3 regions of the Streptomyces sp. NPDC001634 genome follow, and region 3 is predicted to be linked to each of the others. Evidence: riboswitches for the same ligand, from Rfam matches in the RefSeq annotation. Region 3 holds a riboswitch; each other region holds the start of a gene.
What was found. A riboswitch is a leader RNA that binds a small molecule or an ion and turns the genes downstream of it on or off. The one in region 3 is predicted to bind cyclic di-AMP.
Positions count from the first base shown of each region.

Region 1: it holds a riboswitch for cyclic di-AMP, as region 3 does, so the genes downstream of both, ABT186_RS06075 (transglycosylase family protein) here and ABT186_RS35910 (C40 family peptidase) in region 3, are expected to answer to the same signal.
Region 2: it holds a riboswitch for cyclic di-AMP, as region 3 does, so the genes downstream of both, ABT186_RS15695 (transglycosylase SLT domain-containing protein) here and ABT186_RS35910 (C40 family peptidase) in region 3, are expected to answer to the same signal.

Region 1 covers NZ_JBEOZU010000006.1:163,076-165,330, reverse strand. The annotation lists gene eno (phosphopyruvate hydratase) at 1-243, opposite strand, end outside; gene ABT186_RS06075 (transglycosylase family protein) at 560-1,252, opposite strand; cyclic di-AMP (ydaO/yuaA leader) riboswitch at 1,257-1,427, opposite strand; gene ABT186_RS06070 (transglycosylase family protein) at 1,626-2,255, opposite strand, start outside.
Region 2 covers NZ_JBEOZU010000020.1:69,623-71,877, forward strand. The annotation lists gene ABT186_RS15690 (CocE/NonD family hydrolase) at 1-681, shown strand, start outside; cyclic di-AMP (ydaO/yuaA leader) riboswitch at 1,023-1,223, shown strand; gene ABT186_RS15695 (transglycosylase SLT domain-containing protein) at 1,228-1,728, shown strand; gene ABT186_RS15700 (HAD family hydrolase) at 1,747-2,255, opposite strand, start outside.
Region 3 covers NZ_JBEOZU010000075.1:16,976-19,230, forward strand. The annotation lists gene pcrA (DNA helicase PcrA) at 1-327, opposite strand, end outside; cyclic di-AMP (ydaO/yuaA leader) riboswitch at 759-928, shown strand; gene ABT186_RS35910 (C40 family peptidase) at 938-2,128, shown strand.

The DNA of each region.
Region 1 (2,255 bases), on a different contig from region 3:
CAGCTCCGGGCCGATCTGCTCGATCACGGCGAGGACGGCCTTCTCGACGCCCTTGCCCTGGTAGCGGTTGGGGTCACCGTCGCGGAGCTCGATGGCCTCGAAGGCGCCGGTGGAGGCGCCGGACGGAACGGCGGCACGACCCGTGCTGCCGTCGTCGAGGCCGACCTCGACCTCGACCGTGGGGTTGCCTCGGGAGTCCAGGATTTCCCGGGCTACGACGACGTCGATGGACGGCACGAGCATCTCCTTCGTGGAATGTGACGCTGAAAGTGCGGGGCTGGTGTGCCTTGCGACTAGAGCCTAACCGTCCCGGGGCTGTCGGCAGCCGACCGACCGTCCCGTGGACAGGACTGACGGTACCCATTGTTCCCGCCCGGAACAAAGGAAGTGGAAAATCGCGGGGCGAGGGTGGGGCCGACATGGAAAAACCCCGCCCCGGTGCGTACGGGGGAAAACGCACCGGGGCGGGGAGCCCGTGGGGACGGTGGTGGCTCTCACCGGGCCTCCACTATGGGGACCAGGGATATGAGAGCGCTGTGGTTCGACTACGAGCCGGGCGTCACTTCAAGTGCAGCTGCTGACCCGGGTAGATGAGGTCGGCGTCCTTGACGATGTCCTTGTTCAGCTCGAACAGCTTCTGCCAGCCGCCGGCGACGTGGTGCGCCGCGGCGATCCCGCTGAGGGTGTCACCCTTGACGACCTTGTACTCGCCGTCGCCCTTCTTGACGGTCGCGCCGGTCGGGGTGGTGACGGCCTTCGGGGTGGCTGCGGCCTTCGGGGCGGCCGGACGCTGGGCCGAACGGGAGGCCTTCTTCGGGGCGGTCGAGCGGGTGGTGGTCTTCGCGCTGCTCGAGGAGCTGCTGCCGCCGCCGTTGTACGGGGTGCTGGTCAGACCCTTGCCGCAGACCGGCCAGGCGCCCTTGCCCTGGCCCGCGAGGACCTTCTCGGCGATGGCTATCTGCTGCGCCTTGCCGGCAAGGTCGGCGCGCGGAGCGTAGGCGGTGCCGCCGTACGCGGCCCAGGTGGAGTTGGTGAACTGCAGACCGCCGTAGAAGCCGTTTCCGGTGTTGATCGACCAGTTGCCGCCGGACTCGCACTGGGCGACGGCGTCCCACTGGGCGGCGGTGGCGGCCGAGGCGTTGCCGGCCGCGAGCAGCGGGGCGGCGATGGCAGCGCCGGTGACGCCGGCGAGCGCGATGACGCGAGTGGTCTTGGACGGGCGGCGGTGCTTGCCGTTGCCGGAACACAGCATGGTTCGATCCCCTCACCGACGCCTGCGAGGTGAGCTGTCGGGTTCGAGCCGGTTGAGTTGCCCGGCCGCGCACCTCTCGATGCACGGCTTCACCCCAAGCCGCTCCCGGTCAGCCAACTCCCGGGCGCGGCGCCTACCTTGGGTCCCCCGCTCCTGCCTACGGCGCATGACGCGACGACTGTTCCCATACGGCCGCTGGCAGGATTCGGCGTTGCAACCGTTGGGGCCCGCTATGGCGAGCGGTCACGACCGTAAACAGTCGATCCACCGATTTTCAAAGACGATCAGGGCTATTGAGACCCATCTCTCACTTTCGCCAAACCGGACATTTGACGTGAAGCGGGACGTGAACACACCCCGCCCGGACGGTAGTTCAGGGCCGTTCCGTGGCCGGTGCGGAATCGAGCGCAAGGCTCTGACCGGGAATAATGAGGTTGGGATCGGTACCGACCGCCGACTTGTTCGCGTCGTACAGCCCCAGCCATCCACCCTTGAGGTCAAGGGAGTCGGCGATGACCGACAGACTGTCTCCGGGACGGACGGTGTACGAGCCGTCGACGGAGTCGCTTGCGGTGGCGGAGTCTCGTGAGGCGTGCCGACCGGTCGAGTCGGCCGTACGACCGTCCGTGGCGCTCTCGTCGGCACTGCCGCCGCGATGACGGCCGACACCGGAGGTCGCACTCGCGCTCGGAGTCGAAGAGGCGCCATCCTGCCCGGACTTGTCCGACTTTTCACCCTTCGCGGTGGGCGTGGACGAGCTCCCCGAACCCTGGGAGTCGCTCGCGCCGCTGTCACCCTTGCCGGAGTGGGCGGTCGCCTTCGCGGAGGGGGACGAAGAAGAGGACGGGGATGAAGAGGGTGAAGATGACGACGAGTGCGAAGTCGTAGCCGACGTGGACAATCCGAATGAGTTGGACAGGCCGGATGAGTTGGACAGTCCGGAATCGACGTCGGAGTCCGAGGAGGAGCCACCGCCGGACGAGTCGCCGGCGAGGCCCGTGTC
Region 2 (2,255 bases), on a different contig from region 3:
ACCCGGGGCGCCCTGAACCTGTCGGCGCGCCACGGCCCGGACCGGGCGGTCCCCTGGGCCCCGGGGGCCACCGAGGACGTGGCGTTCGAGCTGAACGGCATCGGCCACGCCTTCCCGCCGGGCCACCGCATCCGGCTCGCCGTCTCCTCCGCGTACTGGCCGTGGCTGTGGCCGCAGCCGGGTTCGGAGACCGGCCTCACACTGGACCCTGCGGGCAGTGCACTCGAACTGCCCGTACGGACAAGGGAGTCGGGCGCGGACATCGCGTTCGGTGAGCCGGAGCACTCCGAGCCGCTGGGCGTCAGCCGGCCGGCCACGCTCGACGAACCGCGCCCGGAGCGCCTGGTGGTGCGGGACGTGGCGAAGGGTGAGTGGCTCCTGGTGGTCGACCCACGCCGCAACGGCACCCGTGTGTATCCCGACGGTCTCGAAGTGACCGAGGACACATTGGAGGCGTACACCATCGAGGACGCGGATCCGCTGACCGCCCGCACCCGCTCCGACCGGTCGATCCGGCTGCACCGCCCGGAGGCGGGGTGGGACGCGAGGGTGGAGACGCACTCCGGGATCACCTGCACCGCAACGGACTTCGTCGTCTCGAACGAGCTCGTCTGCAAGGACGGCGACGAGGTGGTGTTCCACCGCACATGGGAGAAGCGGGTTCCGCGCACGGCGGGTTAGGGCGGCGCGCCCACTGGGCCCAGCTCCGGGCCACCACCACACTCGTGAACTATTTGTCCGAATTTGCCGGAATCAGGGTGAGTGACCCATGTCCACTTCACCCAAGTTGATTCCGGCCCCCGCCCATTGGGCATTGCGGTCGGAGCACGTGAAATAGGTCACGCCCGAATGAGACGGGGCGTTTCGGGCACGTCGCCAACTCCCCCTTTGCTGGTGGCAACTTGAACCCGATTCAACGCTGGGGGTCACCCTCCCTATTCCCCCATTTCAACGCCAATCCGGAAGGACTGTGACTTCCGAGCTTGTTCCCGACATGTGCTCTCGCATACCTTCCATTCGACCCGAGCGGAACGCCGAATCCTGCCGCCGCTCGAGAACCCTTCGACCCACTGAGGCAGGAGCGGGGGAACCAGGTAAGCCGCCGGGCCGGACATCACACCGGAACGGCTTGGGGTGAAGTCGTGCCCTCGACACCGAGGACACGGCCGGGCACCTCCCCGCCCGAACCCGACAGCTCACCTCGCAGGCGCCGGAGAGGAATGCGACATGTCCGTTTTCGCCCTGCCCGCACGCCGTCGGGACCGCGGCTCCAAGGCCGCCCGCCTCACCCGTGCCGTCGCTGTCGCGACGACGGGTGCCGCCCTTCTCGCCGCCCCGGTCATCGGGGCTACCAGCGCTTCCGCCGCCACGCCGGCCACGACGTCCGCCGTGAGCACCGTGGCACGCAAGGGCAACCTCGACACCTGGATCCGTCAGTCGCTGGCCGTCATGGCGCAGCACCGGATACCCGGGACGTACAACGGCATCTACCGCAACGTGATGCGCGAGTCGTCGGGCAACCCCAGGGCCATCAACCTCTGGGACTCGAACGCCGCTAAAGGCATCCCGTCCAAGGGGCTTCTGCAGATCATCGACCCCACGTTCCGGGCGTACCACGTGGCGGGCACGTCCTTCAACCCGTACGACCCGGTCGCGAACATCACGGCCGCGTGCAACTACGCCGCGCACCGGTACGGCTCGATCGACAACGTCCACAGCGCGTACTGATCCGCACGGGCCGGGAAGCTACCGGCCCGTGAGCAGTCTTTCGAGGACGACGGCGATGCCGTCGTCCTCGTTCGACGTGGTGATCTCGTCGGCGACGGCCTTGAGTTCCGGGTGGGCGTTGGCCATGGCGACCCCGTGCGCGGCCCAGTCGAACATCGGGATGTCGTTGGGCATGTCGCCGAAGGCGATGGTCTGCGACCGGCTCAGGCCGAGGTACTCGGCGGCCAGCGCGAGCCCCGTCGCCTTGGTGATGCCGCATGGCTGGAGTTCGACGGTGCCGGGCCCGGACATGGTGACCGTCGCGAGGGAACCGACCGCTCCGCGGGCCGCCTCCGCCAACTCGTCGTCGGACAGGGCGTGATGGCGCAGCAGCACCTTGCTGATGGGCTCGCACCACAGATCGTCGCGCCGCTCGACCTGTACGGCGGGCAGAGTGGGGTGCGGCATCAGATAGCCGGGCTCGATGAGGGTGAGCCCGTCCACCCCGTCCTGGTCGACCGCCGCGTACACCTGCCCCACCTCGGCCT
Region 3 (2,255 bases):
CAGCAGATACGCGATGCGGTGGGTGAGCACTCGGGTCTTGCCGGAGCCGGCGCCGGCCACGATGAGCAGGGGGGAGCCGGCGTGCACGACGGCCGCGCGCTGGTTCTCGTTCAGCCCCTGGAGCAGCGCCTGCGGGTCGATGACCGGGCGGGGCGCGCCGTCGCGGTAGTAAGCGTCCCGGTCCGGCGGCATGTCGAACTTCCCGTCGAACAGATCGTCCGGAACCGACTCCGGTGCGTGATCGTCCTCGGGTGGCGGGGGCTCCTCCTCGTGGGCCGGATTGGCCTTGAGGTCCGCCAGGAAGCTGTCGTCAAAGAGGCTGCTCATCGCTCTCCGAGTCTAGGCCGCCCCACCGACAACCGGCCGCCGCCCCGGCAATCCGTCCCCGGGATCGGTCTCCGGCCGGGCGCTCCTCCGGAATTGACCGCTTGATTACTGTTACTTTCCGGGTCGGTCCGACCACGTTCGGCAATCGACCGTACGGGACATACGCCCACGTCGGAGCCCCGAAGGAATCCCGGCTCCACTGGAATTCCGACTCCGGAGAAGTCTCATACTCCACGGAAATCCCGACTCCGGAGGAAAAAATCGACCAACCCGCCACAGATACCTCCGCATTGACCATGGGCGGCACACCTCAAGGTCAAGGTCACGAAAATGTATCGGGCATATCGCACATCAACCTTCACACGGGCCACACCAGTTGGCTAGCGTGCCCGGCAGGCCGCACGACAACCACCGGCGAAGGTCGCCGGGTCGCGGGGCCTCCGCCGAGTCCGGTGCGCCCCCGCGGCAGCCGGAGCCGGGGACCCACCGACCTTGGGGTGAATCGGCCAACTGCCCTTCGGGGCACGGCCGTAGGGCACACCTTCCGGAACCACCCGCCCGAACCCGACAGCTAACTCGGTAGGCGGATTACGGAAGGAGTCGCCTCTCAATGGCGCCGCACCGCAAGCCGCGTCCCTCCGGCACGCGCATCGCAGGCATACGGACCCCCGCCCTCGCGACGGCCGCCCTCACCTCCGTGGCCCTGCTCTCCCAGACCGCCAACGCCGCGCCCTCCGCCGACAACAAGCCGAGCATCGAGGAGGTCGAGAAGAAGGTCAACGACCTCTACCGCCAGGCGGAGTCGGCCACCGAAAGATACGACGCGGCGACGGAGAAGACGGCCACGGAGCGCAAGCACGTCGACACGCTCCTCGACGACGTCGCCAAGCGCACCCAGAAGCTCAACGAGGCACGGGACGAGCTGGGCACGTTCGCAGCGGCGCAGTACCGAACCGGGGCCGCGGCCCCCGACACGGCCACCTTCCTGCTGGCCGACACGCCCCAGGACTACTTCGACCAGACCCAGCTGATGAGCCGGCTGACCAGCCGTCAGAAGGAAGCGGTCGACCAGTACATCACCGCGCAGGCCTCGACGATGAAGAAGCGGCAGGAGGCCAGCCGGAGCCTGCAGTCGCTCACCAAGTCGCAGGAAACGCTCAAGTCGAGCAAGGCGGACGTCCAGCAGAAACTGAGCGAGGCGCGGCAGCTGCTCTCCCAGCTGACCGCGGAGCAGAAGGCGCGGCTCGCCGCGATCGAGAAGCAGAAGCAGGAGGAGGCCCAGCGCCAGGCCGCGGAGCTGGCACGGCGGCAGGCGGCGCAGCAGAAGTCGTCCTCGGGCACCACGTCCGGCTCGTCGAGTTCCTCCGGATCCTCCGGTTCGTCCGGCTCGTCGAGTTCCTCGGGCTCATCGGGCACCTCCACCGGCACGGACTCCTCCTACGCGACCAAGGCCGCGAAGGTCCTTGCGTTCGCCCGCGCGCAGATAGGCAAGCCGTACGTGTGGGGCGCCACCGGGCCCGGCTCGTACGACTGCTCGGGCCTGACCCAGGCAGCCTGGAGCGCCGCCGGGGTGACGCTGCCGCGCACCACGTACGACCAGGTGAACGCCGGCACGACGGTCTCGCTCACCGATGCGCAGCCCGGTGATCTGATCTTCTTCTACGACGACATCAGCCACGTCGGCATCTACATCGGCAACGGCATGATGATCCACGCACCGAAGCCGGGCGCGTACGTCCGCGAGGAGTCGATCTACTACGGCGGCGCGTCGATCATCCACAGCGTGGTGCGGCCGGCCTGAGGCCTCGGCTCCCGTTTTCGTGCCCCACGCGCGCGTGGGCGTTTTCGTACGCCCCGCACGCGTGGGGGTTGTTTGCCGTCTCCGCGCGCGGGGGGTTGTTTGCCGTCTCCGCGCGCGTGGGGTGTTT